Regions from separate parts of the Pseudomonas sp. ZT5P21 genome, predicted to be linked through region 2. Evidence: predicted binding sites of a transcription regulator. Region 2 holds the regulator's gene; the other holds the start of a gene.

Region 1 (5,455 bases), 1.7 Mb from region 2:
CGTGAGGCCGGCCGGACATTCTCCATGGTCAGCGTTGCCGACTGGCAGCAGCAACTGGGCCGGGTCGACAGCGACAACGCGCTGTTCGGTGTACTCGGCTTCTACCTCAACGGCTTCGAGGAAGACATCGGTGACATCTCGATGATCGGCCACGACAACGCCCAGGCCGGTGTGCGCCAGATGGGCGCGCGCTACCCAAAAAAATCCCCGGCGCTGCTGCGTCGTGGCTGCGACTACCTCAAAGAAATCAACTTCATCTGATTCACTCAACCCAATGGAGCAAGACCATGAGCATTCTGAAACCCGATACCCTGATCAAAAACCCTGATGGCTGCCACGTCGTGTCTTCAGTGGACGTGCCGGCTGATGCCACGAAAGTCTGGGCGGTGGTCGGCAACTTTGCCGGCTTCGATCAATTCATCCCGGCGCTGTCGCACATCGAGACGACCGGCGAAGGCGTGTCTTCGTTGCGCAAGAAATTCTTCAAGGACGGCAACCTGGTGGTCGAGCAACTCAACTCGCGGGATGACCAGGCATTGAGCATGACCTGGACTACGATCTACAACACCTTAGGTGTAGCAAATTTGTGGGCGGCGATGTCGGTTGAAGCGCTGGGTGAAGGCAAGTCCCGAGCGACCTGGACCATTATTGCCGAACCGGCTCAGGGTAGTGCCGAGGCGCTGCCTGGGTTCAAGGCTTTTGTGCAGGGGTTTGCGGATGATGCGATGAATAATGTGCTGAAGCTTTTTGCGTAGGGGTTCTGTTCTGCGGTGACTGAGCCGCTGCTTTCGCGAGCAAGCCCGCTCCCACTGGTTGACCGCGTTCCTTCATAAGGAATGCGGTCAACCAGTGGGAGCGGGCTTGCTCGCGAATGAACGATGACGCGGTAGAACTAAACAAAATCAAATCTTGAAGCTATCAACCAATTGCTTCAACCGATTAGCCTGCAACGACAATGCATCACAATCCTTCAACGTTTCATTGAGGTTGGCCACGCTCTGCTGGTTCAGCAAATTGATCTGGTTAACGTCGACGTTGAGGGTTTCCACCACCGCAGTCTGTTCTTCAGTCGCCGCGGCCACCGACTGGTTCATGCCATCGATTTCGCCGATGCGCTGGGTCACACTGACCAGGCGCAAACCCGCCTGATTCGCCACTTCAACGCTCTCTTCACTGGATACCTGACTGGCGTTCATGGTGGTCACCGCTTCGCGAGAACCGATCTGCAACGAGGTGATCATTTTGTGAATCTCCTCGGCCGATTCCTGCGTACGATGAGCCAGATTGCGCACCTCGTCTGCCACCACGGCAAAACCACGCCCGGCTTCACCGGCGCGGGCCGCTTCGATGGCTGCGTTGAGGGCGAGCAGGTTGGTTTGCTGGGAGATGCCCTTGATCACGTCGAGAATGTGCCCGATGTTGTCGGTGCTCGCATTAAGGGTTTCGATCTGTGTGCATGACAGGCTGATTTTCTGCGACAGCTCGGTCATGGCCAGAATGGTTTTTTCCACCACCTGACGACCGTCATCCGCCTGCTCGCTCGCGCTGCTGGCGTGCTGCGAGGCATCGGCGGCGTTGCGAGCGATTTCCTGAGTCGCGGCACCCAATTGGTTGATCGCCGCCGCCACACTGTTGGTGCGCGCACTTTGCTCATCGGAGCCGACGATCGAGGCGTTGGACGAAGCCATGACCCGTTGCGACAGGTCATGGACCTGGCGAGTGGCCGACGACACCTCGGAAATCGACGCGTGAATCCGCTCCACAAACTGGTTGAAAGAACCGCCCAGTTCGCCGAATTCGTCTTTGCTTTCCACGGCCAGTCGACGGGTCAGGTCACCCTCGCCCTGGGCGATGTCCTGCATCGCTCGACCCATGGTTGTCAGTGGGCGCATCAACACGTTGATCAACAGGCTCAACAGCCCTGCAATCACGGCCACGGCGATGAACATCGCGACCAACGCCGAGGTGCGGAACTGGCTCAACGGCGCGTAGGCCTTTGCCTTGTCGATCGACAGACCGATGTACCACGCCGCATTCGGCAAACCGTTGACCGGGGTGAACGAGAGGATGCGCTCCTGGTTGTTCAGGGTGACTTGCTGATTACCCTTCTCGATGCGTAGGCTCGCGTTAGGGTAGATGTCCTTCAGGTTTTTCATGACCTGGTCTTTATCCGGGCTCACGATCACCTGACCGTCGGCACTGACCAGAAACGCGTGACCGATGCCGCCGAAGTCCACCGAGTTGATGATCTTCACCAGCGTTTCCAGACTCAGGTCACCGCCGACTACGCCGAGCAATTCGCCGTTCTTTTTCACCGGCATGGCGATGGTCACGACCAGGCCACCGACGGCGGCCATGTAAGGCGGGGTCAACATGGTTTTGTCAGCGACAACTGCTTGCTTGTACCAAGGCCGCTGACGCGGGTCATAGCCGTCCGGCATCTTCGCGTCCGGGCGCTGGGTGAACACGCCATTGGTCTGGCCAACGTACGTGAACTGGAAATTCGAGGTGAAGGCCGGCTGATCAACCAGACCCGGCAGATCGGCATTGGCGCCTTGATGAGCGACATTCTGCGCGAGGTTTTCCAGGACCAGCACGCGGCCGCTCATCCAGTTATGCACACTGCTAGCGGTAAGGTCACCGGCCTGTTGAACAGAGGATTCGAGGTTTTGCCGAATGGTATTTCGCTGCAGATAGTCGTTGTACAAAGTGAACAACGCAAAAGCCAGCACCACGACGCCGGAGGCGGCCAACAGGATTTTATGGCTGAACTTGAGATTCATTTCATGGGACTTCTTATGCAGAAAGTGGGGATGCGGTCCGGGTTGCAACATTCCATGTACAGCTCGAGCGGCGTTCTATGACCGCTCTACTTTGGTGCACGCATGTCTCATCAGTCTGTCGGCACAAACGAGATAAATCTTAGAGATATGTGTGAAATGGTCGGCCGTTGCGTCAGATACCTGCCAAACGGTGCGATAGAGCGCGTGAGGTAGCATTCGTGTGGAGGGCGATTGGGCTTTTTAGTGAGCCCGAAACGACAAAACCCCTGTCTGCGTTAGCAGACAGGGGCTTCGGAATTTAATCTTGACGATGACCTACTCTCACATGGGGAAACCCCACACTACCATCGGCGATGCATCGTTTCACTGCTGAGTTCGGGATGGGATCAGGTGGTTCCAATGCTCTATGGTCGTCAAGAAATTCTGTGACCAGCCCGTTACGCGGTAACGTGCCAGCAAAATCGGTGACTTCTACTAAAACAAAACCCCTACCTGCATACGCAGATAGGGGTTTCGGAATTTAATCTTGACGATGACCTACTCTCACATGGGGAAACCCCACACTACCATCGGCGATGCATCGTTTCACTGCTGAGTTCGGGATGGGATCAGGTGGTTCCAATGCTCTATGGTCGTCAAGAAATTCGGTAGCCAGGTCGTGGGCCTTTGCAGGTTCACGCTCCAGCGAATGGGTATGCGATAGTTTGGTGTTTTGCGAGTCTCTCGAACTTTCGGTTCGTGTCGTCTTCACACACCGCAATCTGGCCTCTTTCGAGTTCACAAATTGCTTGGGTGTTATATGGTCAAGCCTCACGGGCAATTAGTATTGGTTAGCTCAACGCCTCACAGCGCTTACACACCCAACCTATCAACGTCGTAGTCTTCGACGGCCCTTCAGGGGACTCAAGGTCCCAGTGAGATCTCATCTTGAGGCTAGTTTCCCGCTTAGATGCTTTCAGCGGTTATCTATTCCGAACATAGCTACCCGGCAATGCCACTGGCGTGACAACCGGAACACCAGAGGTTCGTCCACTCCGGTCCTCTCGTACTAGGAGCAGCCCCTCTCAAATCTCAAACGTCCACGGCAGATAGGGACCGAACTGTCTCACGACGTTCTAAACCCAGCTCGCGTACCACTTTAAATGGCGAACAGCCATACCCTTGGGACCGGCTTCAGCCCCAGGATGTGATGAGCCGACATCGAGGTGCCAAACACCGCCGTCGATATGAACTCTTGGGCGGTATCAGCCTGTTATCCCCGGAGTACCTTTTATCCGTTGAGCGATGGCCCTTCCATACAGAACCACCGGATCACTAAGACCTACTTTCGTACCTGCTCGACGTGTCTGTCTCGCAGTCAAGCGCGCTTTTGCCTTTATACTCTACGACCGATTTCCGACCGGTCTGAGCGCACCTTCGTACTCCTCCGTTACTCTTTAGGAGGAGACCGCCCCAGTCAAACTACCCACCATACACTGTCCTCGATCCGGATAACGGACCTGAGTTAGAACCTCAAAGTTGCCAGGGTGGTATTTCAAGGTTGGCTCCACGCGAACTGGCGTCCACGCTTCAAAGCCTCCCACCTATCCTACACAAGCAAATTCAAAGTCCAGTGCAAAGCTATAGTAAAGGTTCACGGGGTCTTTCCGTCTAGCCGCGGATACACTGCATCTTCACAGCGATTTCAATTTCACTGAGTCTCGGGTGGAGACAGCGCCGCCATCGTTACGCCATTCGTGCAGGTCGGAACTTACCCGACAAGGAATTTCGCTACCTTAGGACCGTTATAGTTACGGCCGCCGTTTACCGGGGCTTCGATCAAGAGCTTCGCGTTAGCTAACCCCATCAATTAACCTTCCGGCACCGGGCAGGCGTCACACCCTATACGTCCACTTTCGTGTTTGCAGAGTGCTGTGTTTTTAATAAACAGTCGCAGCGGCCTGGTATCTTCGACCGGCATGGGCTTACGCAGTAAATGCTTCACCCTCACCGGCGCACCTTCTCCCGAAGTTACGGTGCCATTTTGCCTAGTTCCTTCACCCGAGTTCTCTCAAGCGCCTTGGTATTCTCTACCCAACCACCTGTGTCGGTTTGGGGTACGGTTCCTGGTTACCTGAAGCTTAGAAGCTTTTCTTGGAAGCATGGCATCAACCACTTCGTCACCCAAAGGGTAACTCGTCATCAGCTCTCGGCCTTAGACCCCCGGATTTACCTAAGAGTCCAGCCTACCACCTTAAACTTGGACAACCAACGCCAAGCTGGCCTAGCCTTCTCCGTCCCTCCATCGCAATAACCAGAAGTACAGGAATATTAACCTGTTTTCCATCGACTACGCTTTTCAGCCTCGCCTTAGGGACCGACTAACCCTGCGTCGATTAACGTTGCGCAGGAAACCTTGGTCTTTCGGCGTGGGTGTTTTTCACACCCATTGTCGTTACTCATGTCAGCATTCGCACTTCTGATACCTCCAGCAAGCTTCTCAACTCACCTTCACAGGCTTACAGAACGCTCCTCTACCGCATCACCTAAGTGATACCCGTAGCTTCGGTGTATGGTTTGAGCCCCGTTACATCTTCCGCGCAGGCCGACTCGACTAGTGAGCTATTACGCTTTCTTTAAAGGGTGGCTGCTTCTAAGCCAACCTCCTAGCTGTCTAAGCCTTCCCACATCGT
Region 2 (5,455 bases):
TAGTGGTTTATGCAAGTTAAGCGTTTTTTCGCCGCCGATATGCGTCAGGCCATGAAGCTGGTTCGTGATGAGCTGGGCGCCGATGCCGCCATCATTGGCAACCGCCGGATCGCCGGTGGTGTGGAGCTGACGGCTGCCCTGGATTACAAACTGTCGGCGCTGGCCCCGCGTGTTCCGAACATGGAACTCGAGGACGAGCTGCGCAAGACCCAGTCGCGGATCGTGACCGCCCAGGCCGAACTGAGCCTGCGTAGCGAGGGCGAGAGCGACAAAGCCACCAATCGCCAGTTGTTCGCCGGCCTGCCGTTGACCGCCGCCGAGCCGCTGATCGAACCGACTTACACCGAACCCCGCCGTGCAGCGCCGGCCCCTGCGCCAGTCTCCGCCGGTGTCGATCCGCGGGCGTTCGACTCGATGCGTTTCGAACTCAACAGCCTGCGCGAACTGATGGAAGTGCAACTCGGTTCGCTGGCCTGGAACCAGTTGCAAGGCAGTCGTCCGGCCCAGGCCAACCTGTGGCGCCGCCTGCAACGGATCGGTTTATCCGGCCCGTTGTCCCGCGACCTGCTGGCGATGATTACCGACATTGAAGAACCTCGCCAGGCCTGGCGCATGTTGTTGGCGCACCTGGCGCGGATGATTGCCACACCGGAAGTCGAGCCGCTGGAAGAGGGCGGTGTGATTGCCATGGTCGGTCCTGCCGGCATGGGCAAGACCACCACTCTGGCCAAACTCGCGGCCCGTTACGTGCTCAAGTACGGCGCGCAGAACATCGCGCTGGTGAGCATGGACAGCTACCGCATCGGTGCTCAGGAACAACTCAAGACCCTGGGTCGGATCCTCAACGTGTCGGTAACGCACGTCGACCCGGGCCAGTCTCTGGTGCAGGCGCTGGAGCCTTTGCTGCGCAAGCGTGTGGTGCTGATCGATACGGCGGGCCTTCAGGCCAGCGATCCGGCACTGCGCATGCAGCTCGAGAGCCTGGCCGGTCGTGGCATCAAATCAAAAAATTATCTGGTTCTGGCAACCACCAGCCAGAAACAGGTTCTAACCGCCGCTTATCACAGTTACAAGCGCTGCGGGCTCGCTGGCTGCATCCTGACTAAACTGGATGAAACAGCAAGCTTGGGCGAGGTGTTGAGCCTGGCAATCAGTCATGAGTTACCGGTGGCTTACCTGACCGATGGGCCGCGGATTCCGGATGATTTGCATCTGCCGCGGCGTCATCAATTGGTCAGCCGCGCCGTCAGCGTGCAAATGCAGGAAGAACCCAGCGAAGAAGCCATGGCTGACATGTTCGCTGATATTTACCACAGCCCGACCAAGCAGGTCGGCTGAGGTATTAATGAACAGTTTTTGTACCTACATCGATGGTCTGCCATGCATTGTTCCGTTTGTGAACGCGCAGCCAGTAATGTGGCCTCCGTCTATGCAAGACAAGGTAAAGAAATAACATGGGCAGCATGCATCCCGTACAGGTGATCGCGGTGACCGGCGGCAAAGGTGGCGTCGGGAAGACTAACGTGTCAGTGAACTTGTCCCTGGCTCTAGCTGAGCTCGGCCGGCGCGTCATGCTGCTGGACGCTGATCTGGGGCTGGCGAATGTCGACGTCCTGCTGGGACTGACACCCAAACGCACCCTGGCCGACGTGATCGAAGGCCGCTGTGAGCTGCGCGACGTGTTGTTGCAAGGCCCCGGCGGCATCCGCATCGTCCCGGCCGCATCCGGCACTCAGAGCATGGTGCATCTGAGCCCGGCGCAGCACGCTGGCTTAATCCAGGCGTTCAGCGATATTGGCGACAACCTCGACGTCCTGGTGATCGACACCGCCGCGGGTATTGGTGACTCTGTAGTCAGTTTCGTTCGCGCCGCGCAAGAAGTCTTGCTGGTGGTCTGCGACGAGCCGACCTCGATCACCGACGCCTATGCACTGATCAAGCTGCTGAACCGCGACTACGGCATGAACCGCTTCCGGGTCCTGGCCAATATGGCCCAGAGCCCGCAGGAAGGTCGCAACCTGTTCGCCAAGTTGACCAAGGTCACGGATCGCTTCCTCGACGTCGCCTTACAATACGTCGGTGCGGTGCCGTACGACGAAAGCGTGCGCAAGGCCGTTCAGAAGCAGCGTGCGGTCTATGAAGCTTTTCCGCGTTCCAAGTGCTCCCTGGCCTTCAAGGCCATCGCGCAAAAGGTCGATACCTGGCCGCTGCCCGCCAACCCGCGCGGGCACCTGGAGTTTTTCGTCGAGCGCCTCGTGCAACAAACGGCAGGACCCGTGCTATGACAGCCAGCGGTTACAACCTTTACAAGAAATCGGCACGTGACGCGCAGTACGAGCTGATCGAGCGTTACGCGCCACTGGTCAAACGCATTGCTTACCACTTGTTGGCGCGATTGCCCGCCAGTGTCCAGGTCGAAGACCTGATCCAGGCCGGCATGATCGGCCTGCTTGAAGTGTCGACCAAATACGACGCCAGCAAAGGCGCGAGTTTCGAGACGTACGCGGGCATACGAATCCGCGGCGCCATGCTCGATGAAGTCCGCAAGGGAGACTGGGCGCCACGTTCGGTCCACCGCAATACCCGCATGGTCAGCGACGCAATTCGCTCGATTGAAGCTAAAACCGGCCGTGACGCTAAAGATCACGAAGTTGCGGCCGAACTCCAATTGAGTCTCGACGATTACTACGGGATTTTGAACGACACCTTGGGCAGCCGGTTATTCAGTTTCGACGATCTCTTGCAGGACGGCGAACACGAAGGGCTGCACGAGGATGGCGCGAGTGCTCATCTCGAGCCGTCACGCGATCTGGAAGATGAACGCTTCCAGGCGGCGCTGGCGGACGCGATTGCCAATTTGCCGGAGCGTGAGCGACTGGTGTTGGCGCTGTACTACGACGAAGAGTTGAATCTCAAGGAAATCGGTGAAGTCCTGGGGGTCAGCGAATCTCGGGTCAGCCAGTTACACAGCCAGTGCGCGGCCCGTTTGCGGGGGCGTTTGGGGGAGTGGCGAGCGCGCTGAAGGCAGTGTGGGGACACTGCGAACGTGGCTGGTGTGGTGTTTAACTGCGCCGGTTTCGATCTGTTGTGCTCCAGACAGTCATCGAGTGCTTTGCCGGATTGATTGAAATGGCGCGTCCAGGTGCTGGGCGCGTTTAAGACTGCTTGGAGGTCGAATTGGACAAGAACATGAAAATCCTCATCGTTGATGACTTCTCAACGATGCGGCGGATCATAAAAAACCTGTTGCGTGACCTTGGGTTCACCAACACGGTCGAGGCTGACGATGGCACCACTGCCATTCCGGTTCTCAACAGCGGAAGCATCGACTTTCTGGTAACGGACTGGAACATGCCTGGCATGACCGGTATCGATCTGCTGCGTCACGTGCGCGCCGATGAAAAGCTCAAGCACCTGCCGGTGCTGATGGTGACCGCTGAAGCCAAGCGCGAGCAGATCATCGAAGCGGCCCAGGCCGGTGTTAACGGCTATGTGGTCAAGCCCTTCACGGCCCAGGCGTTGAAAGAAAAAATCGAGAAGATTTTCGAACGCATCGGTTGAGAAACTGCGCCACGGGGGAGCTATGGACCATAACGAATCTTCACAGGGCGATTTTGAATCGACCCTGAAAAAACACGCGGTCGAGCTGGTCGAAAGCCTTGAAAAAGGCAAGTTCGGCGACGCTGTGCAACTGATCCATGAGCTCAATCAGACCCGTGACCGCGGCCTGTATCAGGAAGTGGGCAAGCTCACTCGCGAGCTGCACAGCGCGATCGTCAATTTCCAGATTGACCCGCACATGCCGCAAGCCGAGGAAGTGTCCCAAATCACGGATGCCACCGAGCGTCTGGGTTACGTTGTGAAGCTGACCGAGGCTGCCGCCAACCGCACCATGGATCTGGTCGAAAACTCCACGCCGCTGGTCAACAGCCTGAGCGATGAAGCGCAGGCGCTGAGCACGGACTGGGGACGCTTCATGCGTCGCGAAGTCGGGGCTGAAGAGTTCCGCGAGCTGGCACGGCGTGTCGACGGTTTCCTGGCACGCAGCAGCACGGACAATCGCGCGGTGTCGAGCAACCTCAATGACATTTTGCTCGCCCAGGATTACCAGGACCTCACCGGTCAGGTGATCAAGCGGGTGACCCAATTGGTCACCGAAGTAGAAAGCAACCTGCTCAAGCTCGTACTCATGGCCAGTCATGTGGACCGCTTTGCGGGCATCGAACATGACCGTGAAGCGATGCTTGCAGAAAAAGATCCGCAAAAACATCTCTCTCAGGGTGAAGGTCCGCAGATTCATGCCGATAAAAGAGAAGACGTTGTGTCCGGTCAGGACGATGTGGACGATTTGCTATCCAGCCTAGGGTTTTAGAATTTTAGAATTTTAGAATTTTAGAATTTTAGGTTTTTTAGGTTTTTAGACCTGTTAGGAGCACCCCCTTAATGAGCTTCGGCGCCGATGAAGAGATCCTTCAGGATTTCCTGGTTGAGGCCGGCGAGATTCTAGAGCAATTGTCCGAACAACTGGTCGAGCTGGAAAGCCGACCGGATGATGCGGACTTGCTCAATGCAATTTTTCGCGGTTTTCACACTGTAAAAGGGGGCGCCGGCTTCCTCCAGCTCAACGAGCTGGTGGAGTGCTGTCACATCGCCGAGAACGTGTTCGACATCCTGCGCAAGGGTGAGCGTCGCGTCGACTCGGAATTGATGGACGTGGTTCTCGAAGCGCTGGACGCGGTGAACAGCATGTTTACCGAAGTTCGCGAGCGCAGCCCGATCACGGCTGCCACGCCTGAATTGCTCGCGGCCCTGGCTCGTCTGGCCGAGCCGCAAACCGCGGATGAAGCCTCACCTGTGGCTCAAGTGGTGGAAGAACCGGCTGCCGAAGCCGAATCAGGCGACATCACCGATAACGAATTCGAACAACTGCTGGACTCGCTGAACGCCGTCAAGGCACAGGCCGAGGCGCCGGCGGCTGCTCCGGTTGCAGCGACCAATGCGGCGGCCAGCGACGAAATCACCGATGCAGAATTCGAGTCGTTGCTCGATCAATTGCACGGCAAAGGACAGTTTGCCGTCGACGCGGTGGCAGCACCCGCTACGCCCGCACCGGCTACCCCGAAAGCGCCAGGCGACAGTTCAGACATTACCGACGACGAATTCGAAGCACTGCTCGATCAGTTGCACGGCAAGGGCAACTTTGCGGTTGACGCGCTGGAATCGGCCATTGCTTCGGCGCCGGTCGCCACTGCGCCCACCGCTAAAGCGGCCGGCAGCGATCTGATCTCCGATCACGAGTTCGAATCGCTGCTTGACGATTTGCACGGTAAAGGCAAGTTCACTGAAGTCGGCACCGGTTCTGCCTCTTCTTCAGTAGCAGCACCCGTCGCCAAAGCCCCGGCACCTGTCGCCAAGGCGCCCGAACCAAAAGCCGAAGCACCGAAGCCCGCCGCCG

Evidence for each region. Region 2 encodes FliA, which starts transcription of late flagellar genes. Its sites were predicted from a motif close to CTAAAGTTTNNNNNNNNNNNGCCGNTAA; they were not measured.
Region 1: the regulator FliA is predicted to act here: its motif matches at 2,899-2,926, upstream of ACYZT9_RS01505 (methyl-accepting chemotaxis protein).

The regions. Positions count from the first base shown of each region.
Region 1 is NZ_CM142705.1:314,978-320,432, reverse strand. Features, by position in the region: gene ACYZT9_RS01515 (amino acid adenylation domain-containing protein) at 1-261, shown strand, start outside; gene ACYZT9_RS01510 (SRPBCC family protein) at 288-755, shown strand; gene ACYZT9_RS01505 (methyl-accepting chemotaxis protein) at 903-2,783, opposite strand; rRNA gene rrf (5S ribosomal RNA) at 3,086-3,201, opposite strand; rRNA gene rrf (5S ribosomal RNA) at 3,308-3,423, opposite strand; rRNA gene ACYZT9_RS01490 (23S ribosomal RNA) at 3,583-5,455, opposite strand, start outside.
Region 2 is NZ_CM142705.1:4,198,422-4,203,876, reverse strand. Features, by position in the region: gene flhF (flagellar biosynthesis protein FlhF) at 10-1,338, shown strand; gene fleN (flagellar synthesis regulator FleN) at 1,455-2,285, shown strand; gene fliA (RNA polymerase sigma factor FliA) at 2,282-3,022, shown strand; gene ACYZT9_RS19475 (chemotaxis response regulator CheY) at 3,190-3,561, shown strand; gene ACYZT9_RS19470 (protein phosphatase CheZ) at 3,584-4,372, shown strand; gene ACYZT9_RS19465 (chemotaxis protein CheA) at 4,444-5,455, shown strand, end outside.